3 regions of the Pseudomonas sp. P116 genome follow, and region 2 is predicted to be linked to each of the others. Evidence: predicted binding sites of a transcription regulator. Region 2 holds the regulator's gene; each other region holds the start of a gene.

Region 1 (8,766 bases), on a different contig from region 2:
GGTTGCGTCCAATGTGCGAGCGAGGCATCGGAGGTCGAAAATCCTCCTGTGGAAATCAATGACATTGAATGGTTGATGGCTTCGAACGGCGTCATCCCTGCTATCCACAGGGCCAGCGTGGCAAGACCGGTAAGCCCGATATAAAGCCCCAGAATATATTTGGCGGCGACATGGGAGCGCGGCGTGACCTTTTCCGACCAGTCAGACGATTCGGTCTTGAATAGCCGCATGCCCCCGACCCGCAGTAATGGCAGGATAGCCACCGCCATGCCGATGAAGCCGATCCCGCCCAGCCAATGCAGCATCGATCGCCAGATCAGCAATCCTGGAGATGCCGTGTCCAGCCCGGTGAGGATGGTCGATCCAGTCGTGGTGATGCCTGACATCGTTTCAAAAAACGCATCGGTGTAGCTGATGTGCTGGATAAGCACCATGGGCAATGCGGCGAATATGCACACAACCACCCAACTGGCGGTCGTCAGCATATACATATCGCGAGGACGCAAATGAACGTTCTCGGGGCGACCCTTGTTGATCATCAGCAGCCCGCATAGCGCTGTGATCAAGCTCGACCACAGGAAGGCCGCCATATCATCTTTGCGATCATGGATCACCAGCGTCAGCATCGGTATCAGCATGCTCACCGCCAGCGTGATCAGAATAATTCCCAGAATGAAGCTGATGAGCCGTACTACCGCAATGGACATAGATAACGCCTGTTTTGTTAGCGCCGCGCAGTATCGGCGGGCCTGTTGTCTCGTCCCGTAAAGTTTTCGTAACTTTTTCTTTCCTCCGTATTTACTGCACGCCATGCGCAGAAGCGTGACACGGCGAGTCGCAAACGGCGGTATAGACTGAGATCTGTCTCGACGGGAGATCCGCGTGAAAAATATATCAGTGTTGCTGCTCGATCTTCGGCTGGCGTGGCCCCAGGCGTCAGCGAAGGCTCACCTATGATCGGCGCCGAACTGCTGTCATCTACAAGCCTGACGCTCGGCTGGCTGATTTATCTGCCGGTGCTGCTCTGGGCGATTGTTCGTGCTCCCTGGGTCGAATTGTTCAGTGACAGCCGTCGCCAGCATCTGTTGTTCGGCACGGTGTTCGCGTTGTTTCTGTTGTGGCTGGTGCGCCGAGATTTCGACACCGGAGTGTCTTATCACTTCATTGGCATGACGGCGGTGACGTTGCTACTGGACTGGCCGCTGGCGATTGTCGGCGGGTTGGTGGCGCAGGTCGGTCTGTTGCTGCTCGGGCGCCAGGATCTCGCGGCGCTGGGGGGCAACGGTGCGTTGTTCATTCTGCTGCCGGTGCTGATTACCGAGTGCGTGGCGATCCTCGTCGAGCGCGCCCAGCCACGCAATCCTTTTGTGTACATCTTCTGCTCCGGGTTTCTCGCCGCCGCGCTGTCGGCGTTGCTGTGTCTGCTGCTGAGCCTGACATTGCTCTGGTACGACGGCCTGTTTGCCATGCCCGAATGGCTGGAAGACTTTATCGGCTACCTGTGGCTGATCATATTCCCCGAGGCTTTCATCAACGGCATGGTGGTCAGCGCACTGGTGGTGTTCAGCCCGGAATGGCTGGAGACGTTCAATCGCACGCGCTACCTTTCGGCACCCTGGAAGGACGACGACCCCAAGTCTTGATCCATATCAAACCCGCCACGCGCGCGGCATTTCATGCTCGGCCAAATCCCTTCAGGAGTGGCAGCATGAGTGTTTACGAGTGGGCGCGGCAGCAAACCCGGCAGAGTCTGGAGATGGCGCAAGAAGTAGGTTTTGACCCGGGTTTGAGCTTGCGCGCCTTGCTCAGTGCGGTGGTGCAACAGAGCAAGACCGTGCGCAACGCCGAAGACTTGGCCGACGAGTTGCGCTTTCTGGCGGAAAACCTCGACGACGATCAGGACTACGGCTTCATGCGACCCTGACGGGATCAGTGGCGCGGATCGAAATCGCCGGAAAACAGTTCATCCTCGGCATCCGGTGCGACCGGGATCTTGTGCTCTTCGGAGGCCCAGGCGCCGAGGTCGATCAGTTTGCAGCGATCGGAGCAGAACGGCCGGAATTTGTTATCCGGCGTGAATTCCACGGGGGCGCCACACGTTGGGCATTCTACGGTTGGGATCTGGCTCATGATTGGCCTCCACTTAAAGTCAGGTAAAAGTCATGCAGGCGCTCGACCTCGCTGTGCAGCCAGGCGAGGTCGCGGTCGTTGACCACCACGTCGTCGGCACGGCTCACGCGGTCTTCACGGCTCGACTGGGCCTTGAGGATCGCCTGAACCTGCTGTTCGCTGGTCTGGTCACGCTGCAAGGTGCGTTCGATCTGCAGTTGTTGCGGAGCGTCGATCACCAGGATTCGCTGGGTCATCGCGTACTGCCCGGATTCGATCAACAGCGGCGAAACCAGAATCGCATAGGGCGATTTTGCCTGCGCCAGATGATGGGCGATTTCCTCGGCGATCAACGGATGCAGCAGGGCTTCGAGCCAGCGGCGCTGCTCCGGGACTTCGAAGATCAGCTTGCGCAGGGCGGCGCGATCCAGCGTGCCGTCAGCCTGCAACACGCCAGCGCCGAAGTGCTCGGCAATCCTGGCCAGCGCCGGGCGCCCCGGCTCGACCACCCAACGTGCTGCGTGATCAGCGTCGACCACATGGATGCCAAGGTCGATGAAGTGCTGGGCCGCGGCGCTTTTGCCGCTGCCGATGCCGCCGGTCAGGCCGAGAATCCAGGGTTTTTCCACAGGGGTATTCATTTCAAACCGACAAACTGCCAATAGAAGTCGGTTATTTGACCACCCCAGAGCAAGGCAATCCAGCCGGCAATTGCCAGATAAGGTCCGAAGGGGATCGGCGTCGAGGTTTTCTGCTCGCGCACACGCAGCAAAATCACCCCGATAATCGCTCCCACCAGCGACGACAGCAGGATCGTCAGCGGCAGAATCTGCCAGCCACCCCAGGCGCCGAGCAGCGCCAGCAGCTTGAAATCACCGTGACCGATGCCGTCCTTGCCGGTCAGCAGTTTGAACAGCCAGAACACCGACCACAGCGCCATATAACCGGCCACCGCGCCCCACATGGCATCGTGCAGCGGCACGAACAGCCCGAAACTGTTGACGATCAGCCCCAGCCACAACAATGGCAGCACCAGCACATCGGGCAACAATTGATGCTCGGTGTCGATCAGGCTCATCGCCAGCAAGCCCCAGGTGAGGAAGATCAACAGACAGGCCGCCCAGCCAAAACCCACATGCCAGGCGATAAACGCTGAAAGCAGTCCACAACTCAGTTCGGCCAGCGGATAGCGTTTGCTGATGGGCGCTGCGCACGCGGAGCAGCGCCCGCGCAGCCACAGATAACTGAGCAGCGGAATGTTTTCCCACGCACGAATTCGATGTGCGCAGTGCGGACACTCGGAGTGCGGCAGCATCAGGTTGTAAGTGGGCTGCGGCGTTTCGCCGGGTAGACCGAGTACGTCCTGCGCCTGCTGGCGCCAATCGCGTTCGAGCATTTTCGGCAAGCGCCAGACCAGCACATTGAGAAAGCTGCCGACGATAAGACCGAGCAGCAACGCGGTGAAGACAAAGGCCAGTGGGTACAGGGCAAACAGTTCGTCGATAGGCATGTCAGATCGCTGAGCCGAGTTGGAAGATCGGCAGGTACATCGCCACCACCAGACCGCCGACAATCACCCCCAGGACGACCATGATGAACGGCTCCATGAGGCTGGTGAGGTTGTCGACCATGTTATCCACTTCGTCCTCGTAAAACCCGGCGACCTTGGCGAGCATCTCGTCCAGCGCGCCGGACTCTTCGCCGATGGCAGTCATCTGCACCGCCATGTTGGGGAAAACCCCGGTGGTGCGCATGGAGAAATTCAACTGCATGCCCGTGGAAACGTCTTGGCGGATGCGCAATACCGCACGCTTGAACACCACGTTACCCGTGGCGCCGGCCACCGAGTCGAGCGCTTCCACCAACGGTACGCCGGCAGCAAACGTGGTCGACAAGGTCCGGGCGAAGCGTGCAACGGCGGATTTGTACATCAGCGTGCCTACCAACGGCAGCTTCAATAGCCAGGTGTCTTTGCGATCGCGCATCGCCTGGGATTTTTTCAGCGCATGGCGGGTGCCGAAAAAAGCGGCCACCAGAGCAACGAGTATCGCCCACCACCATTGCTGCATGAATTCCGAGAGGCTGATGACCATCAGGGTGAACCCAGGCAACTCTGCACCGAAACCGGAAAAAACCGACTCGAACTGCGGCACCACTTTCACCAGCAGAATCCCGGTTACCACGGCTGCAACCAGCACCACGGCGGTGGGGTAGGTCATGGCTTTCTTGATCTTGGCCTTGAGGGCTTCGCTTTTTTCCTTATAGGTCGCGACCCGTTCCAGCAACGTGTCGAGAGCGCCGGACTGTTCGCCGGCATCCACGAGGTTGCAATACAACTCATCGAAATACTGCGGCTTCTTGCGCAGGGCGTTGGCGAAACTGTTGCCGGCGGCGACCTCCTGTTTCACCTCGTCGACCAGTTTGCGCATGGCCGGGTTTTCGAAGCCCTCACCGATGATGTCGAACGACTGCAGCAGCGGCACGCCAGCCTTCATCATGGTCGCCATCTGCCGAGTGAACAGGGCGATGTCGCGGGGCCTGATGCGTTTGCCGAAGCTGAAAAACGAGGCGGTTTTTTTGCGCACCTTCCCCGGATTGATCCCTTGTTTGCGTAGTTGAGCCTTGATCAGTGCCGGGTTCTGCCCGCTTAATTCACCGCTGAGTTTGCTGCCTTTCTTGTCCGTGCCTTCCCAGGCGTAGACGCTGATTTTCGCTGCCTTGACTGCCATGTTCAGTCCTTGGTGACCCGGTTGATTTCTTCCAGGCTGGTAATGCCTTGCATGGCCTTGCGCAGACCTGAGGTACGCAAGTCGTCGTAGCCGTCGCGGCGCATCTGAATGTCGATTTCCAGCGAGTTGCCCTCGGCCATGATCAGTCGTTGCAGGTCTGCTGTGTTCTTCACCACTTCATAAATCCCCACGCGTCCCTTGTAACCGCCATTGCAGTGATCGCAACCGACTGGCTCGTAGATCGTGAAACTGCCGATGCGTTCCTCGGGGAAGCCTTCCTTGATCAGGGTTTCGCGCGGAATCTCGATGGCTCTCTTGCAGTGGCTGCACAACTTGCGCGCCAGCCGCTGGGCGATGATCAGGCTGACAGAGGTGGCGATGTTGAAACCGGGGATGCCCATGTTGTGCAGTCGCGTCAGGGTTTCTGCCGCGCTGTTGGTGTGCAGCGTGGACAACACGAGGTGACCGGTCTGCGCAGCCTTGATCGCAATCTCGGCGGTTTCCAGATCGCGGATCTCGCCGACCATGATCACGTCCGGATCCTGACGCAGAAACGAGCGCAAGGCCTGGGCAAAGTCGAGCCCCTGCCTGGGGTTGACGTTGACCTGGTTGATGCCTTCCATGTTGATCTCCACCGGGTCTTCGGCGGTGGATATGTTGATGTCGACCGTGTTGAGAATATTCAGCCCGGTGTACAGCGACACGGTTTTGCCCGAGCCAGTGGGGCCGGTGACCAGAATCATCCCTTGTGGCTGCTTCAGTGCTGCCAAATACAGCTCTTTCTGCTCAGGCTCATAGCCGAGGGCGTCGATGCCCATCTGCGCGCTGGAGGGGTCGAGGATCCGGATCACCACTTTCTCGCCCCACAGGGTCGGCAGGGTATTGACCCGGAAGTCGATCGACTTGCTTTTGGACAGGCGCATCTTGATCCGTCCGTCCTGCGGTTTGCGCCGTTCCGAGATGTCGAGGCTGGCCATGACTTTCAAACGTGCGGCGATGCGCCCGGCCAGTTGGATCGGCGGCCTGGCCACCTCGCGCAAAATGCCGTCGGTGCGCACCCGTACCCGGTAGTTCTTTTCGTAAGGCTCGAAATGCAGGTCGGAGGAGCCGCTCTTGATCGCATCGAGCAGCATCTTGTGGACGAAACGCACCACCGGCGCATCGTCGGCGTCTTGCCCGCCGATGGCGTCCTGCTTGTTGTCGTCGATCGATTCGACATCGAGGCCGTCGAGATCGACGTCGGCCATGTCTTCGAGACCGCTGGCGTGGGTATCGAAGAACTTTTCGATGGCGTCGCTGAGCTTGTCGTCCTCCACCAGGATGGCTTCGGTGCTCAATCCGGTGCTGAACTGGATGTCGTTGATCGCTTGATGATTGCTGGGGTCGGAAATCCCCACGAACAGCTTGTTGCCGCGTCGCCACAAGGGCAGGGCGTGATGCTGGCGTATCAGTTTTTCACTGACCAGGCCTTTGGGCTGGGTTTCCTTGTCCAGGCAATTAAGGTCGAGGAACGCCATGCCAAAGTGCTCGGAGGCGATCTCGGCCACCTGCGCGCTCTTTACCAGTTTGTTCTGCACCAGATAACTGACCAGCGACAGCCGATTGCGCTGGGCCTGTTGCCAGGCCTGCTGGGCGCTTTTTTCCGTCAGCAGTTCGGCCTGCACCAATTGTTTGGCCAGACCGCTCAGAGCGATGTCATTCATGGGGATTCCGCACGCTTGCCGTTCATGACTTATAGCCTAGTCAAGTGAGAGCGCCTAACACGGTCGGTGCAGGTGACAAAAAGTGTCAGATAGTGCGGTTGCGGGTTGTAGGAAACTGCGTAGGGCGACGCTGGCGCTTTGTGTGCAGGGCTCAGGCGCTTGGCATGGGCTATGCTCGGTTCATCTCAGATCATGAGATTTCGACTCATGCATGGAGCGTTTCTATGAAAAAACAACAAGGTTTTACGCTGATCGAGCTGCTGATCGTTGTGGCGATCATCGGGATTCTGGCGACTATCGCCCTGCCGCAGTATTCGAAATATCAGGCGCGATCCAAGGTAACGGCGGGGCTGGCAGAGATCAGCGCTCTGAAAGTGCCGTTTGAAGACACCATCAATCAGGGCACCGATCCGACGCTGACACTGGTGGCCGGTGGTGCTGCGGCGACGACATCCAACTGTACATTGGCGGCTACGGGCACAGCCTCGTCGGGTGCCGGTTCAATCACTTGCACACTGGTCAATGCGCCAGGTCCGGTGCTGGGCAAAACCATCACACTCAGTCGCTCAGGCGCAACCACGGGTGCCACATCGGGCGTGTGGACGTGTGCAACGACGGTTAATGCCGAATATTCCCCTAAAGGCTGCACGGCCAGCGGTGCGTAATTCGTCAGGCTACATTCAATAGATGCCCCGCAATGCGGGGCATTTTTCATTGCGCAGCGCTTCACAAAAGCTTCAATAATTTCAGCGCCTTAGGAACTTTTCAAAAAGCCGCAACTTGCATGTGAATATTCAACAAGTCATGCATTTTGCATGAATCCGGAATTTTGCATTATTTGTAAGCTATTGATTTATAACGATTTTATGTCTTCCAAAAAGTTGGCACAGCGTTCGCAATATCTACGGTAACCCTGCTGACAAGACATCCAGCAGACTTTCCAGAAAAACAGGAGTTACTCGTATGAAGAAGTTCGCTATCACTGCCGCTGCTGCTACCGCGCTGACCCTGACCATGGCTTCCGGTGCATTCGCACAATCGGCTCAGGCTACCCAGGCTCCAATGACTCTGGCTGCCGGTGAAGTCACCGAGATGAAACAAGATACTTCCGATACCTGGATCACCACCAAGGTCAAAGCTGACCTGGTAACCGAAAAAGGCATTCCAGGTACCGACATTAAAGTTGAAACCAACCAAGGCGTTGTATCGCTGTCGTCGACTACTGCCGTAACCGATTCGCAGAAAACTACTGCAGTAGCCATCGCCAAGAAAATCAAAGGCGTTAAAGCGGTCTCCGCTGACGGCCTGAAAGCCGAGTAAGGCATGACTTCTCGCCTGGACCGGGAGAAGGGGCGACAGACGGGCCGAGCAATACGTCTGCCGCAACTTTAGAGTTCATGCGACCGGTCACACGGATGTGACCATTACAGGCCCCGGCACTTTGTGTCGGGGCCTGTTTTATTTTGTAGAAGCAAAAAGATCGCAGCCTTCGGCAGCTCCTACACAGGAATGTGGTTCCCCTGTAGGAGCTGCCGAAGGCTGCGATCTTTTGATCTGTTCAGTTACCGCGTTTGCTATTGATCTGCTTCAGGCGATTGCCTTCGAAACGCAGGTATTGATACATGCCGTTGCTCGGGCCGTAGGTCCATTCCTCGACCTGAAACTCTTCCCGGCGATTGGCGCTGCGTTTGTAACCCAGCACATCGCGGCTCACCGGCTCGCCGCACTTCTGTAGCACCTCGCTTGCGCGGTCGCCGAGGCTGATCAGTTGGCTGCCGCAACGCAGCGTATCGGAGGCCAACGCCTGGCCAGCAACGAATGTCAGTGCCATTGCCGCCAGCCATTTGCGTTTGCTCATTCGGCATCCAGATGCATTTGCGTCACTACCCGACCGTCGCTTTCAGCCTCGCCCAGATTGGTGTCGATGAAGTACACGCGGTCGTCAGCCAGTTGGCCCTTGTCCACCAGAAAATCCTTGATGCTGCTGGCACGGTCCTGACCCAACTGACGCAGCAGCACATCGCTGGTACTCCAGAACTGGATCACGCCTGCGCGCATTTTCGCTGTGCGTTCTTCCTTGCCCAGATCCTTCCATTCGGCCGGCGGCTGAGTCTTCAGACGGGTGCGATAAATGCCTTCGAGCAGTGGGCCTTTCTCGCTGTCCGGCACGTCAATCAAGGACGCCTGAGCCGGGACTTTATCGCCGCGGCGCTGGAGCATCTTGT
Region 2 (8,766 bases):
ATGACAAAGCATGACGAACTTGCGTGAGGCTTTGCTACATAACCGCTATAATCGCCGCCTTTTCATCGGGCTATACGATTTCTGACATGAGCCAATCCAGCGACCTGATTCAATCGGCACAACGCACCATTCGCCTCGAAGTGGAAGCCGTACAAGGCTTGTTACCCCATATCGACGCCGATTTCGTACGCGCCTGCGAGATGATTCTGGCCAGCAAGGGCCGTGTGGTCGTGGTCGGCATGGGCAAATCAGGGCACGTCGGCAACAAGATCGCCGCGACCCTGGCCAGCACCGGCACCCCGGCTTTTTTCGTTCACCCGGCCGAAGCCAGTCATGGCGACATGGGCATGATCACCCGTGATGACGTGATCCTGGCCCTGTCGAACTCCGGCTCGACCAACGAAATCGTCACCTTGCTGCCATTGATCAAGCGTTTGGGCATCCAGTTGATCAGCGTCACCGGCAATCCGGCCTCGCCGCTGGCCAAAGCCGCCGAAGTGAACCTCAACGTTCACGTCGAGCACGAAGCCTGCCCGCTGAACCTGGCGCCAACCTCGTCGACCACCGCAGCGCTGGTCATGGGCGATGCCCTGGCCGTGGCATTGCTGGAAGCTCGCGGGTTTACCGCTGAAGATTTCGCCTTCTCCCATCCAGGTGGCGCCCTTGGCCGTCGCCTGTTGCTGAAAGTGGAAAACGTCATGCACGCCGGGCAGGAGTTGCCGCAGGTGCAACGCGGTACGCTGCTCAAGGACGCGCTGATGGAAATGACTCGCAAGGGTCTGGGCATGACCGCCATTCTGGAAGCCGACGGCAAACTCGCCGGGATCTTCACCGACGGCGATTTGCGCCGCACCCTTGATCGCAGCATCGATATTCGCAGTGCGACCATCGACCAGGTGATGACAGCCCACGGCAAGACCGCCCGGCCCGAGATGCTCGCCGCCGAAGCCCTGAAAATCATGGAAGACCACCGAATCAACGCACTGGTAGTTGTCGACGAGGAGGATCGCCCGGTCGGCGCCTTCAACCTCTCCGATCTGCTGCGCGCAGGAGTGATGTAAATGAGCGACGATCTGCTGCAACGCGGCAAAGCCATCAAACTGGCGGTTTTCGACGTCGACGGCGTCCTCACTGACGGACGCCTGTACTTTCTTGAAGACGGTAGCGAATTCAAGACCTTCAACACCCTCGACGGTCAAGGCATCAAAATGCTCATGAACGCCGGCGTGCAGACCGCTATCATCAGCGGTCGCAAGACGCCAGTGGTCGAACGCCGGGCAAAAAACCTCGGCATCCCGCACCTGTTTCAGGGACGCGAAGACAAATTGGTGGTTCTGGACGGCCTGCTTGAGCAACTGGGCCTAAGCTATGAACAAGTCGCCTATCTGGGCGACGATTTGCCTGACCTGCCGGTGATCCGCCGCGTCGGTCTGGGCATGGCCGTCGCCAACGCTGCTGATTTCGTCCGCGAACACGCCCATGGCGTTACCCGCGCCCGAGGTGGTGAAGGTGCTGCCCGCGAATTCTGCGAATTGATCCTGCGCGCCCAGGGCCGCCTCGATGCGGCCAACGCCGCGTACCTGTGAGCCAAACCATGTTCAGCAAAAAATTTCGTAACTTCCTGCTGTTCGGCTGCATCGCTGCGTTATTTGCAGCGGTCGGCTACTGGAACATCAGCCCGGAACGCTTCCTCGACAAGCCTCCGACCACGTCTGTGGAAAATCCTATCGACTGGTATGCGACCAACACGCATACCGTGCAATACCTGCCGGACGGCAAAGTGCAGTATGAAATGACGTCCGACAAGGCCGAGCACGTCAAGGCGACCGACATCACGCTGGTCACCAAGCCCGACCTGAACATGTACCGCGGAACGGATTTCCCGTGGCACGTGACCAGCGAACGCGGCGAAGTGAATTCGGGCGGCACCGAAGTCGAATTGATCGATTCGGTACGCATCAAGCGCACCGATGAAAAGAAACGTGACACGCTGATCACTTCCACTCGCATGACAGTGTTCCCGCAGCGGGAATATGCGCAGACCGAGCAACCCGTTAGAATCGAGGGCGCTGGCGGTGTATCGACTGGCGTAGGAATGAAAGCGTACCTGAAGGAAAGCAGGATACACCTGCAATCGAACGTAAGAGGACAGTATGAGGCTCGTTAAAACCCTCCCTATTTTGCTCAGTCTGGGCGCAGCACTGGGAAGCGTGAGCGCCTGGGCTCTGCCGAACGATCAAGAGCAGCCAATCCGCATTCAGGCCGACGATGCCCAGCTGGACGACAAGAACGGCGTAGCTACCTATAAAGGTGACGTGATCATCACTCAGGGCTCGATGATCGTCAAAGGCAACACCGTGACCATCACCCGCACCTCGACCGGTGATATCGACGTTGTGACGTCGGTCGGCAACCTCGCCTACTTCGAACAACTGCAGACTGCCGGCGACACCAAGCCAGTTCAGGGCTGGGGCGTGACGATTCAGTACCACGCCGCGCAAAATCGCGTCGTCCTGATCGATAAGGCCAAGGTTGTCGATAAAGACAACAACACCACCCAGGGCGAGAAAATCGTCTACGACACCGTGAAGAAACTGGCCAGCGCCGGTCGCGCTACCGGCAGCAAAGTCACCGAATCGCGTCCGCGCATCGACATGGTGATCCAGCCGAAGAAGAAAACCGAAGAGAAAAACCAGTAATGGCAACTCTGAAAGCTCAGCACCTGGCCAAGGCCTATAAAAGCCGCCAGGTCGTGCGTGACGTCAGCCTGTCGATCGACAGCGGTCAGATCGTCGGCCTGCTCGGCCCCAACGGTGCCGGCAAGACCACGTGCTTCTACATGATCGTCGGCCTGGTTCAGGCTGATCAGGGCCGTGTGCTGATCGATGATCTGGACGTCAGCCACCAGCCAATGCACGGTCGTGCAAAGGCCGGTATCGGCTATCTGCCGCAAGAAGCGTCGATCTTCCGCAAACTGTCGGTAGCCGACAACATCATGGCCATCCTCGAGACCCGTCAGGAACTCGACAAGGCCGGTCGTCGCAAGGAGCTGGAAAGCCTGCTGCAGGAATTCCACATCAGCCACATCCGCGACAACCTCGGCATGAGCCTGTCCGGTGGTGAACGCCGCCGGGTGGAAATCGCCCGCGCGCTGGCGACTGCGCCGAAATTCATCCTGCTCGACGAACCGTTCGCCGGTGTCGATCCGATTTCGGTCGGCGACATCAAGCAAATCATCCACCATCTCAAAGCCAAGGGCATCGGTGTTCTGATCACCGACCACAACGTGCGCGAGACGCTGGATATCTGCGAAACCGCTTACATCGTCAACGACGGTCAGCTGATCGCCGAAGGTGACTCCGCTACCATCCTGGCCAACGACCTGGTCAAGGAAGTGTATCTGGGCCACGAGTTCCGCCTGTAAGCGTAAAGGTGCCCGGTGAGCCGCCCGGGCGCTGTATCGGTTCAAGCAGAATTTAATACGCTTTAATTGTTACAGCGCTCTAGGCAAACACTTCAGTTTCAGGCATATAATTTGCTTAAGTTTGGCGCTTCGGCGCCCTGTAGTGGATGGCGCATCGCGCCGGCGAATAAGGTGTTAAGCCCCTGCCATGAAACCATCGCTAGTCTTGAGAATGGGCCAGCAGCTGACGATGACACCGCAGCTGCAACAGGCTATCCGTCTGCTCCAATTGTCGACCCTGGACCTGCAACAGGAAATTCAGGAGGCTCTGGAATCCAATCCGATGCTCGAACGCCAGGAAGAAGGCGAAGACTTCGACAACACCGACCCCCTGGCTGACAACGCCGAACAGAAGCCCAACACCGATATCCAGGAACCCTCCTATCAGGAAACCGCCCCGACGGTGGATAACCTCGAGGAAGGCGACTGGAGCGAGCGCATCCCCAACGAACTACCGGTCGACACTGCCTGGGAAGACGTCTACCAGACCAGCGCCAGCAGCCTGCCGAGCAGCGATGATGACGAGTGGGACTTCACCACGCGCACTTCAGTGGGCGAAAGCCTGCAAAGCCATCTGCTTTGGCAACTGAATCTCGCACCGATGTCCGACACCGATCGACTGATCGCCGTGACCCTGATCGATTGCATCAACAATCAGGGCTACCTGGACGAAACCCTCGACGAGATTCTCGAAGCGTTTGATCCGGAACTGGACATCGAACTGGACGAGATCGAAGCTGTTCTGCACCGCATCCAGCAGTTTGAACCCGCCGGCATCGGCGCGCGCAATCTCAGCGAATGCCTGCTGCTGCAATTGCGCCAGCTATCGGCCAAGACGCCTTGGCTGGCTGAAGCGAAACGTCTGGTCAGCGATTACATCGACTTGCTCGGCAGCCGCGATTACAGCCAGTTGATGCGCCGCATGAAGCTCAAGGAGGATGAGCTGCGCCAGGTTATCGAACTGGTACAGAGCCTCAATCCACGGCCGGGCTCGCAGATCGAATCGACGGAAGCCGAATACGTCGTTCCGGACGTCATTGTGCGCAAGGACAATGAACGCTGGCTGGTCGAGCTGAATCAGGAGTCGGTACCTCGTCTGCGCGTCAACGCTCAGTACGCAGGCTTTGTGCGTCGCGCCGATACCAGCGCCGACAATACGTTCATGCGCAATCAGTTGCAGGAAGCCCGCTGGTTCATCAAGAGCCTGCAAAGCCGCAACGAAACCCTGATGAAAGTGGCCACCCAGATCGTCGAGCATCAGCGCGGCTTTCTGGAATATGGCGACGAAGCCATGAAGCCGCTGGTGTTGCATGACATCGCCGAGGCGGTTGGCATGCACGAGTCGACCATTTCCCGGGTGACCACGCAGAAATTCATGCATACCCCACGCGGTATTTATGAACTGAAATACTTTTTCTCCAGCCACGTCAGCACCTCCGAGGGCGGCGAATGCTCGTCCACGGCGATCCGCGCGATCATCAAAAAACTGGTTGCCGCGGAAAATCAGAAAAAGCCGTTGAGTGACAGCAAGATCGCTGGTTTACTGGAGGCACAAGGCATTCAGGTGGCTCGCCGCACCGTCGCCAAGTACCGCGAATCCCTCGGGATCGCGCCTTCGAGCGAACGCAAGCGGTTGATGTAAGCCACGTTACAGCGTTCCAGTGGCAGGCTTTTCGGCCTGCCGCTTTATGCACTGGCAACGAAGGAGAAGCTGTATGCAAGTCAACATCAGTGGACACCAACTGGAAGTGACCGAACCTCTGCGCGACTACATCAATGAGAAACTTCAACGATTAGAGCGCCATTTCGACAAGATCACCAACGTGCAAGTCACGATGTGCGTCGAAAAGCTTAAGCAGAAAATCGAAGCCACCTTGCATATACCCGGCAGTGAAGTGGTCGCCAACGCAGAACATACCGATATGTATGCCGCGATCGACGCCTTGACCGACAAGCTGGACAAACAACTCAAAAAGCATAAGGAAAAGACCCAGAGCCTGCTCCAGGGCGCGACCGGTCGATAACCCCCTACCCCATGATCCGACTTGAAAGTATCCTGACCCCCGGCCGTTCCCTCGTGAACGTGCCGGGCGGCAGTAAAAAGAAAGCCCTCGAACAGATTGCCAACCTGATCGCCCGTGAAGTGCCGGATCTGGAGATGCAAGATGTCTTCGAGGCTCTGATTGCCCGTGAAAAACTCGGTTCTACCGGTTTTGGCAACGGCATCGCCATTCCTCACTGTCGCCTCAAGGGTTGCCAGTCGCCGATCAGTGCCCTGATGCACCTTGAAGCCCCTATCGATTTCGACGCCATTGATGGTGCGCCGGTTGACCTGCTGTTTGTACTGCTGGTCCCCGAAGCTGCCACCGATGCGCATCTGGAGTTGCTCCGCCAGATCGCCAGCATGCTGGATCGCAAGGATGTGCGCGATAAACTGCGCAGCGCTTCAAGCAATGAAGCCTTGTACCAGGTTGTTGTGGACGAGCAGAGCGGGCAGTAATCATGCGCTTGATCATCGTCAGTGGCCGTTCCGGCTCGGGTAAAAGTACCGCGCTCAATGTTCTTGAGGACAACGGTTACTATTGCATCGACAATCTGCCGGCAGGCTTGCTGCCGGAACTGGCTGAGCGCGCGCTGATTCACACTGAACTGGCGCAACCGCTGGTGGCGGTGTCGATCGATGCGCGCAACCTGCCAAGTCATCTCTCGCGTTTTCCCGAACTGCTTGAAGAAGTGCGCAGCCGCCATATCCAGTGCGATGTGTTGTATCTGGATGCCGACGAAGAAACCCTGCTCAAGCGTTTTTCGGAAACCCGTCGACGCCACCCGCTGAGCAACGCCAATCGTTCGCTGGCCGAGGCGATCCAGGATGAAACAGCCCTGCTGGGACCCATCGCCGATCTGGCCGATCTGAAGATCAATACCACCAATCTGAACCTGTACCAGTTGCGCGACACCATCAAGCTGCGCTTGCTGAGTCAGCCGGAACCGGGCACGGCATTTCTGGTTGAGTCATTCGGCTTCAAACGCGGCATGCCGGTGGATGCGGACTTGGTGTTTGACGTGCGCTGCCTGCCTAATCCTTACTGGAAGCCAGAGCTGCGTGCGCAATCGGGGCTCGATGAGCCGGTGGCCGAATACCTGGCAGCGCAGCCCGAGGTTGAAGAAATGTTCCAAGACATTTTCAGCTACCTGCACAAATGGCTGCCCCGCTTCGCTGCGAGCAATCGCGCCTACGTTACTGTTGCCATTGGCTGCACCGGCGGGCACCACCGCTCCGTCTACCTGACCGAACGCCTGGGTCAGGCCCTGCAGAAAACTCTGAAGAACGTCCAGGTTCGCCACCGCGACCTCACCTAAAGGATTCACACCGCGATGCCTGCTCTGGAAATCGAAATCATCAACAAACTGGGTTTGCATGCCCGAGCGTCGGCGAAGTTTGTCGGGGTTGCCGGTCAGTATCCCGACTGCACGATCAGAGTAGGCCGCACACCAGAAACAACGGTTGATGGCAAAAGCATCATGGCAATGATGATGTTGGCCGCTGGCAAGGGCACAAAGATTTATCTGAGTACCGAAGGCCATCAGGAACAGGAAGCGCTGGATGCGCTGGTGGCGTTGATCAACAACTACTTCGACGAAGGCGGCTGACAGCCAAAATCAAAAGATCGCAGCCTGCGGCAGCTCCTACATTGGAATGCGTTTCCTGTAGGAGCTGCCGCAGGCTGCGATCTTTTGATCTTCAACCCAGCGCCGTATCCATCACCATCATCAGACAAAACCCGATCAGCAAACCAAGACTGGCCAGCTTGTCATGACCATTGCGTCGCGACTCCGGAATCACTTCGTGGGTCACCACCAGCAACATCGCGCCGGCCGCCAGCGCCAGGCCTAACGGCAACAGCACCTGCGCCAGACTGACCAGCCACGCACACGACAGCGCAAACACCGGCTCGACCAGCCCTGACGCCGCGCCGATCAAGAACGCCTTGACCCGTGACATTCCTGCTCCAGCCAATACCAATGCAATCACCAGTCCTTCCGGTACGTCCTGCAAGGCGATGCCCATGGCCAGGCTGTCCGCGTCCGGCATGCCGCCGCCGGCCGATACCCCAACCGCCATTCCCTCAGGGATGTTATGGGCAATGATGGCGAACACGAACAACCAGATCCGCGGTGGAATCACCGGATGCTCGACGGTGCCAACGAGCATTTCCGGTGATGCACCGGACACCTTGCGATCCACCAGATACAGGCCGAACGCACCGAGCATGATGCCAAAGCAGATCAGGCCACTCGCCGCCCACGGTGTCAGACCCAGACTCTCTGCGGCAGCAATGCCCGGGACAATCAGCGAGAACGCCGTCGCCGCCAGCATCACCCCGGCACCGAAACCCAGTAATGTGTCGCTGAGCGCCAAAGGCATGCGCCGAATCACCAACACTGGCACCGCTCCGAGCGCGGTGCCGAGCGCGCAGATTGCGCCCCCCTGCAACGCCCGCGACAGCCTCGGTTCCAGATTCAGCCATTGCAGTCCGTGAGCTGCAAGCAAGGTCATGCCTGCCAGCAGCAAGAGCGATCCCACTGCGTAACGAAACATACGCCCGCTTCCGACCGCCAGTGTTTCAGTGCCCATAGTCAGCCTTGAATTGTTTTTTTAGGAGACTTAAACCAGTGCAGCCTGATAGCGCGCAGCCACTTCAGGCCAATTGATCACGTTGTAGAAGGCGTTGATGTATTCCGGCCGACGGTTCTGGTAGCGCAGGTAGTAGGCGTGCTCCCAAACGTCGAGGCCGAGAATCGGCGTATTACCGTTCATCAACGGACTGTCCTGATTACCGCTGCTTTCCACGACCAGTTTTTTCTCCGGGGTCACGCTCAGCCAGGCCCAGCCACTGCCGAAACGCGTCAGCGCAGCTTTGGTGAATGTTTCCTTGAAACTGTCGAGGCCACCCAGCTGTTCGTCGATGGCCTTGGCCAGCACACCGTCCGGTTTGCCGCCACCGTTGGGCACCATGACTTCCCAGAACAGCGAGTGGTTGGCGTGGCCGCCGCCCTGATTGATAACAGCAGCGCGAAGTTTTTCCGGCAACTGCTGAACGCTGGCCACCAGTTTTTCCACCGGCCATCCCGCGTATTCAGTGCCTTCCACCGCAGCGTTGAGGTTATTGATGTAGGTCTGGTGATGCTTGGTGTAGTGGATTTCCATGGTCTGCGCATCGATGTGCGGCTCCAGGGCATCGTAGGCATAAGGCAAGGCAGGCAAGGTAAAAGCCATTTCAATGGACTCCATGGTGATGTGG
Region 3 (6,510 bases), on a different contig from region 2:
TTGCCCAATTGAGACGGGGCTTTTCGCCCAGTGAGTTTGTGGCTGCTGCCGGTACCGCGATAGGCGGGCGCGGTGCTGGCGGACGCCCAAAAAGTGCAGCGCGTTAGCGACGGATTAGCAGCCGTCGCGAACAAGTTACCCTGCGCCTGCGATGAAAACGTCAACGCGTAAAGGAGCTTAGAAAGTTTGATGGGCCGTCGATAATGATCTGGACGAATGGGAGAGGGATCTGTGGCAGCAGAGCAATGTTTCATGAGCGTATGTTTCATTCCATTAGATGCGAGCGGGACCAAATTCTTTGGTTTCGCGGAGTTTCTGGCGGGGCTCGCACTTATGGTTCTCGCGTGGACTACAGGAGACGTACGATATCGATTTCGCATTCAAACGGCTCCAATTCCTTTACGCGGAGTTACGTTTTCAGTCGTCACTGCTGTGGGGGTGCTTACGCTGTTGACTGACTTGTGGCGTGCCGAACAATGGTTGGTACCTCGAGGGAACATCCTGAGCCCCGCCTCCTGGCAGGCGGTTCTCGGAATGGTGTTTCTTCTTACTTTTCTAACTTGGGCTTGGTTTGCATTCATCCGACCACCCAAATATGGCAAAAGAAACGCGGAGCGCTTCGCGCTTACCCTATACCGCTTGGTCGTCAATGGCGCCCCGCACGAACTAGCAATCATTGCAGATGAGCTCGCCCGTTCTGCGACGGCTTTAGTACGCTATGCAACGAACACTGTCGAAATAAGAAATAAAAAGTCAGGCCCAGAAGATAGGTCCAACAGAGTGCCTAGCAAGGTAGAGTGTTATGCAACTGACATGTTGCAGCTCATTGCCGATAAAAGGTTTTGCCGCGCGATTGTTCAATTTGCCCCGGCCACGGCCCTGAATGTCTTCCAAGCAATGATTGAAGAAGAAAGGTATGGAGTCGATGTTAGGGTCTTCGCCAAAAATATAATGAATGAGGCCATCAAGAATACGGACTCCTTTATTTATCACGAAGCTGAAGGGTATGAGTCCGGCCTGATTGGGTATCATAAGCCGTTTAGTCAAACAATGTTCTCTAATTATAGAATGGTCGAGACGATTGGAACTCTACTTGATCCAGATATAGGCGTGAAGTGGAGCGCCACCCAGTGGGCCGCCTATTGCCGCGTTGTTTTGATCACTCTCAACGACTTTGTCGAAACGCGATTTTGGGGGCACTCCTTTGTCCTGTATCGAGCTATGGGAAATATTGAGAAATCTGTTTCTGATCTCTATCGTCTTAATGGGATAGCTCAGAGTGCTTGGGATGACGATGTACTGAAACGCGTGTGGGTCGTAGTCGACTTCATAGTCGAAGCAGTCGAAATTCTTGAGAATAAAGGTGTCCCCCAACACTTGCAATTACGCACTCATCAGGAAGACGGTCCGGTTAGCAGAACATTTTACGACCATCTTGCAAACATGATATTCGAGTTAGTATTTGCTGCATCAACGATTAAGTCGCCATGGTGGGAGAGTTGGACGGTGCAGCACAATTCCGTATGGGGTAGATTGTTCAGTGATCTCAATCTAACTAGCGCCGCCGGAAAAATTGTTAAGCATAAAGCACGTCGACTTATATACAACGAAGTCGCTCGCATGAGTAGTTTTCCGAACTTTAAAGGGGCGAAGGTGCTGGGTTTTTGCCTGAACGTAATGGGGTTCACAGTTAGAAAAGGCGGCTACGGCAAGACCAGTTGGCCTCTTCACAAGGCGATTTTGGCCTGGACCCAAGCAAATTATTTGCGTTTGCATGCGGAGTACCCGGGAGTAGCGGAAGATTGTTTAGTGGACCGTATGAGTTACGACTCGGAGAAGATGAGGGTGGTCAAGACTCATCCAGTCGAGGGGCTCAGAAACGAACCACGGTATGAGTATCTCGATTTGACCCCGGCGCCGTTGGAGGTTGGAACACTGCCAGGCTCAGAAATAGGACACTGATCGTGGCTGGCGTAGGTGCACGCGGGCATTATGTGTGGGGCTACGCGTGGGGCTGAAGGCCATACTTATTTTAGAGCCGCGTATTTAGCGGCCTGTAGAACGAAAAAGCCCGCAGCGACGGCGGGCTTTTTCAGCAAGCAAGCGGCACGCCTCAGATAGGGCGGCTGCCGTACTTGTTGTCCGGCTTCTTGGGCGGATCGGCGACCACATTGGCCTCCACTTCCTGCACTTTTCCGCCTCGCGACAGGAACTCTTCCATGGCCTTGGCCAGGGCATCGCGCTCCTTGTTCTTGGCTTCAATGCTCGGCAAATCGTCTACCGACACCGCAGCCTTGGCTTTGCCTTTGGCAGCCGGGGCCGGCGTATCTTCGCCGCCATCGTCGTCAGCAACGTCTTCCGCTGCTGCTTCCAGGCCTTCCTCGGCCTCGTCTTCGTCGCCTACTTCGAGGTCGTCGTTTTCCAGATCATCGTCGCTCATGTTCTACCTCATGACTTGCGAAAAGCAGATTAGTTATAGACCAGCTTTGGCAACTGTCGAAGTCGCCGTTAAAAAATCGTTCGCCGCTGCTGACCAGCGGCTATGCCCCTTCACCGTGCAAGGTGGCGAGGACTTTACGAGCACCGCCGTGATCACGGTGCTCGCCCAGATAAACACCTTGCCAGGTACCCAGTGCCAATCGACCTGCCGAAACCGGCAGACTGATCTGGCAGCCAAGCAGGCTGGCCTTGAAGTGCGCCGGGAGGTCGTCCAGGCCTTCGTCGTTATGCTCATAGCCGTCTGTTCCTTGTGGGATCAGACGATTGAAAAATCGTTCGAAGTCGCGACGGACCGCCGGATCGGCGTTCTCGTTGATGGTCAACGATGCCGAGGTGTGCTGCAGCCACAAATGCAACAGACCGACCCGACACTCCCTGAGTTCAGGCAAGCCATGAATCAACTCGTCCGTTACCAGATGAAAGCCCCGGGGCCTTGCCCGCAGGGTAATCAGAGTCTGTTGCCACATACAGTTCTCCGCACGTTCGGGGCGCATTCTAGCGCGCTCTGGGAAAAAACAAAGGCCCTAATATTCCTGCAATGATGTAAGCCTTTGGCCGTAGAAAAACGCTCGTCGTAAACACGACTAAAGGCGTACGAAAAATCCTTTCAGCTGTTCCTTTAACGACAAATCCCGGACAAAAAAATGCCCGGCAAGCCGGGCAATTTTTTTACTGCGCGTACTTACAAGTTGTAGCCGCGTTCGTTGTGTTGTGCCAGATCGAGGCCAACCGACTCTTCTTCCTCGGTCACACGCAGACCCATTACGGCGTCCAGGACCTTGAGGATGATGTAGGTGACGATCGCGGTGTAGATGACCGTGAAGCCGACGCCTTTGATCTGAATCCACACTTGCGCACCGATGTCGGTGACAGTGCCGAAGCCACCCAGAGCAGGAGCGGCGAAAACACCGGTGAGGATCGCGCCGAGGATACCGCCGATACCGTGTACGCCGAAGGCATCCAGGGAGTCGTCGTAACCGAGTTTGCGTTTCAGGGTAGTGGCGCAGAAGAAGCACACCACGCCTGCCGCCAAACCAATCACCAGTGCGCCCATCGGGCCGACGGTGCCGGCAGCCGGCGTGATCGCCACAAGACCGGCAACCACACCCGAAGCAATGCCCAGTGCGCTTGGCTTACCGTGAGTGACCCACTCGGCAAACATCCAGCCCAGTGCAGCAGCAGCGGTCGCGATCTGGGTGACCAGCATCGCCATGCCCGCGGTGCCGTTGGCCGCCGCAGCAGAGCCAGCATTGAAGCCGAACCAGCCGACCCACAGCATCGCCGCGCCCATCAGGGTGTAACCGAGATTGTGCGGAGCCATCGGGGTGGTCGGGAAGCCTTTGCGCTTGCCCAGTACCAGGCAGGCAATCAGACCGGCCACACCGGCGTTGATGTGCACCACGGTGCCGCCCGCGAAGTCGAGTACGCCCCAGTCCCACATCAGGCCGCCGTTACCGGACCAGACCATGTGCGCGATCGGCGCATACACCAGAGTGAACCAGATGCCCATGAAGATCAGCATCGCGGAGAACTTCATCCGCTCGGCGAACGCACCGACGATCAACGCCGGAGTGATGATCGCGAAGGTCATCTGGAAGGTGATGAACACCGCCTCAGGGAACAGCGCCGCAGGACCGGTAATACTCGAAGGCGTGACACCGGCGAGGAACGCCTTGCCCATGCCGCCGAAGAACGAGTTGAAGTTGACGACGCCCTGCTCCATGCCGGTGGTGTCGAACGCAATGCTGTAGCCATAAATGACCCACAGGATGCTGATCAGACCGGTAATGGCGAAGCACTGCATCAACACGGAAAGAATGTTTTTCGAGCGAACCATGCCGCCGTAGAACAGCGCCAGGCCGGGAATGGTCATGAACAGCACGAGGGCCGTCGAGGTGAGCATCCAGGCAGTGTCGCCGGAATTGAGGACTGGGGCCGCCACTTCGTCTGCCGCCATTGCAAGGCTTGGCATTACGATGGACAACAGGGCTCCTAGCCCTGCGAATTTACGCAGAGTCATATTGTTTTCTCCTGGGGCGTTGGGTTTGTGGCGGCTTTTAAATCGCGTCGGTATCGGTTTCGCCGGTACGGATGCGAATCGCCTGTTCCAGATTGACCACGAAGATCTTGCCGTCACCGATCTTGCCGGTGTTGGCCGCCTTGGTTATCGCTTCGATAACCCGATCCAGATCCTTGTCGTCGATGGCCACGTCGATTTTCACCTTGGGCAGAAAATCGACCACATATTCCGCGCCGCGATACAGCTCGGTGTGACCCTTCTGCCGGCCGAAGCCTTTGACTTCAGTAACGGTAATGCCCTGCACGCCGATTTCGGACAGCGACTCGCGCACGTCGTCCAACTTGAACGGCTTGATGATGGCAGTGACTAGCTTCATGAAAACTCTCTCCCGAATTGGTGGACTTGCCCCAGGAAAACAAACCCGACTCAAGTCTAAGCGCAGTGCCTGGCTTTGTAACGCATCGTCGGCCATACCTGCCCGACTGACGCCAGCTAACCGCTGCTGACGAAACTCCCCGCTTCGTCTGCCGCACTGCATTCGTCACAGCGACTGCATCAGTGCATGGGTCAAGAGTGACTAAGCAGAAACCTTGCCATCTCGGCAAAAACCTCTGATTTCAATCCCTTGGCCGCTACCGCAAGCACTCGCGTGCAAAACGCTTAGCGGATACGCACAACAACGGTGCGTCGCCGTCCGTCCGCCTGCGCGAAAAGCGTGCATCCCTGGCGACGAGATTGACTATAGACACTGCGTGATACACTGCCGGCCATTGTTTCCAGGACATTTCCCATGCTCGCGCCCAAAGACTTCCTCGACGCCCTGAGCGGCACCGCTTCCCGCCTGTTCAACGGCGACACGCCCCTGCCAAAAGCCGAAATCGAAAGCCAGTTCAAGATGCTGCTGCAAAGTGCCTTCAGCAAACTCGATCTGGTGAGCCGGGAAGAGTTTGATAGCCAGATGGTCGTGCTGGCCCGCACTCGTGCCCGCCTCGAAAGTCTCGAAGCGAAAGTTGCCGAGATGGAAGCGAAGCTGACGCCGCCCGCCGAGTAACACTAAATCCCCCTGTAGGAGCTGCCGAAGGCTGCGATCTTTTGATCAAAGAAAAGGCGTTTACTCGGTAAACTTCAGGTTTGGCCAAGTGCGAGGCCAGTCTTTCCCCTGAATGCGTTCCAGATAGATTTCCCGTTTGTCGATCTGGAACCTTCCTGTAGGTCGAACAACAAGCCGAAACAGATCCTCCAAACCAAGCGGCGCTGCGACCTCCAGAGCGCCTTGCGAGTCGAGCCTGATGGCAATTGCCGTGGCTGTCTCCGGCCAGAACCTGATGGCATCAATTGCGCTGGTATATGGCGTATCAGAATTTCGCAGATGCATGCGCGCCTGGTTCTTTACTGACCAGTTGTATGACGCATCCATGTTTCGCAAACATGCTTCCAGTTCAGTGTCTGACTGAACAGTGGCCCGCCCCGGATCGAACCAGATGACATCTATGTCCGAAGACAGTGGCGAGTGAACACGCTGGTGCAAGTGATCCCAAACCGCGCTACGCAGAAACCCTGCGCCTACCCAGCAATCAGGTAATCCAAGGGATTGCACCAGACTCAATATGCTCATGCGCACTGGGTCGGCTCCGATGAGCGCCTTGATTTGCAACACTTGTTCAGAATTCATAATTCCATTCAGTCACGCATGACTTCACTGCTAGGTCTAAATAATTACGCGCAATGTGCGAGCCGCTCCACCTGATCACGGATAGAAGCACCTCTTTCAATTTCCGCTTTGCGCAAATCGTAAGTCGATTGCAGGTTCAGCCAAAACTCTGGAGTGGTGCCCAGACAGTAGGACAGTCTGAGTGCCATATCAGCGCTGACACCTCTACGCTGTAGAACGATGTCGTTCACCGTCGGAGTGGATACACTCAATGCTCTCGCCAGCGCAGCAGCTGTCAGGTTCAGAGGCTCCAGGTACTCCTCTTTGAGGATCTCGCCAG

The links. Region 2 encodes sigma-54, which starts transcription at its own class of promoters, with help from an activator protein. Its sites were predicted from a motif close to ANTGGCATNNANNTTGCTNT; they were not measured.
Positions count from the first base shown of each region.
Region 1: the regulator sigma-54 is predicted to act here: its motif matches at 6,700-6,719, upstream of ICA15_RS24940 (pilin).
Region 3: the regulator sigma-54 is predicted to act here: its motif matches at 5,098-5,117, upstream of glnK (P-II family nitrogen regulator).

Region 1 is NZ_JACVHB010000008.1:275,554-284,319, forward strand. Features, by position in the region: gene ICA15_RS24900 (TrkH family potassium uptake protein) at 1-707, opposite strand, end outside; gene ICA15_RS24905 (energy-coupling factor ABC transporter permease) at 954-1,643, shown strand; gene ICA15_RS24910 (hypothetical protein) at 1,709-1,924, shown strand; gene yacG (DNA gyrase inhibitor YacG) at 1,930-2,130, opposite strand; gene coaE (dephospho-CoA kinase) at 2,127-2,750, opposite strand; gene ICA15_RS24925 (prepilin peptidase) at 2,747-3,619, opposite strand; gene ICA15_RS24930 (type II secretion system F family protein) at 3,621-4,838, opposite strand; gene pilB (type IV-A pilus assembly ATPase PilB) at 4,841-6,541, opposite strand; gene ICA15_RS24940 (pilin) at 6,766-7,206, shown strand; gene ICA15_RS24945 (BON domain-containing protein) at 7,505-7,861, shown strand; gene ICA15_RS24950 (DUF2845 domain-containing protein) at 8,100-8,399, opposite strand; gene ICA15_RS24955 (DUF748 domain-containing protein) at 8,396-8,766, opposite strand, start outside.
Region 2 is NZ_JACVHB010000006.1:198,433-207,198, reverse strand. Features, by position in the region: gene ICA15_RS21065 (KpsF/GutQ family sugar-phosphate isomerase) at 87-1,061, shown strand; gene ICA15_RS21060 (KdsC family phosphatase) at 1,062-1,586, shown strand; gene lptC (LPS export ABC transporter periplasmic protein LptC) at 1,595-2,167, shown strand; gene lptA (lipopolysaccharide transport periplasmic protein LptA) at 2,154-2,699, shown strand; gene lptB (LPS export ABC transporter ATP-binding protein) at 2,699-3,424, shown strand; gene ICA15_RS21040 (RNA polymerase factor sigma-54) at 3,612-5,105, shown strand; gene hpf (ribosome hibernation-promoting factor, HPF/YfiA family) at 5,179-5,487, shown strand; gene ptsN (PTS IIA-like nitrogen regulatory protein PtsN) at 5,499-5,963, shown strand; gene rapZ (RNase adapter RapZ) at 5,966-6,823, shown strand; gene ICA15_RS21020 (HPr family phosphocarrier protein) at 6,839-7,114, shown strand; gene ICA15_RS21015 (ZIP family metal transporter) at 7,206-8,099, opposite strand; gene ICA15_RS21010 (superoxide dismutase) at 8,130-8,741, opposite strand; gene ICA15_RS21005 (hypothetical protein) at 8,743-8,766, opposite strand, start outside.
Region 3 is NZ_JACVHB010000003.1:429,797-436,306, forward strand. Features, by position in the region: gene ICA15_RS12420 (hypothetical protein) at 451-1,962, shown strand; gene sutA (transcriptional regulator SutA) at 2,114-2,440, opposite strand; gene ICA15_RS12430 (secondary thiamine-phosphate synthase enzyme YjbQ) at 2,541-2,966, opposite strand; gene ICA15_RS12435 (ammonium transporter) at 3,182-4,519, opposite strand; gene glnK (P-II family nitrogen regulator) at 4,557-4,895, opposite strand; gene ICA15_RS12445 (accessory factor UbiK family protein) at 5,310-5,570, shown strand; gene ICA15_RS12450 (nucleotidyltransferase family protein) at 5,631-6,191, opposite strand; gene ICA15_RS12455 (HigA family addiction module antitoxin) at 6,236-6,510, opposite strand, start outside.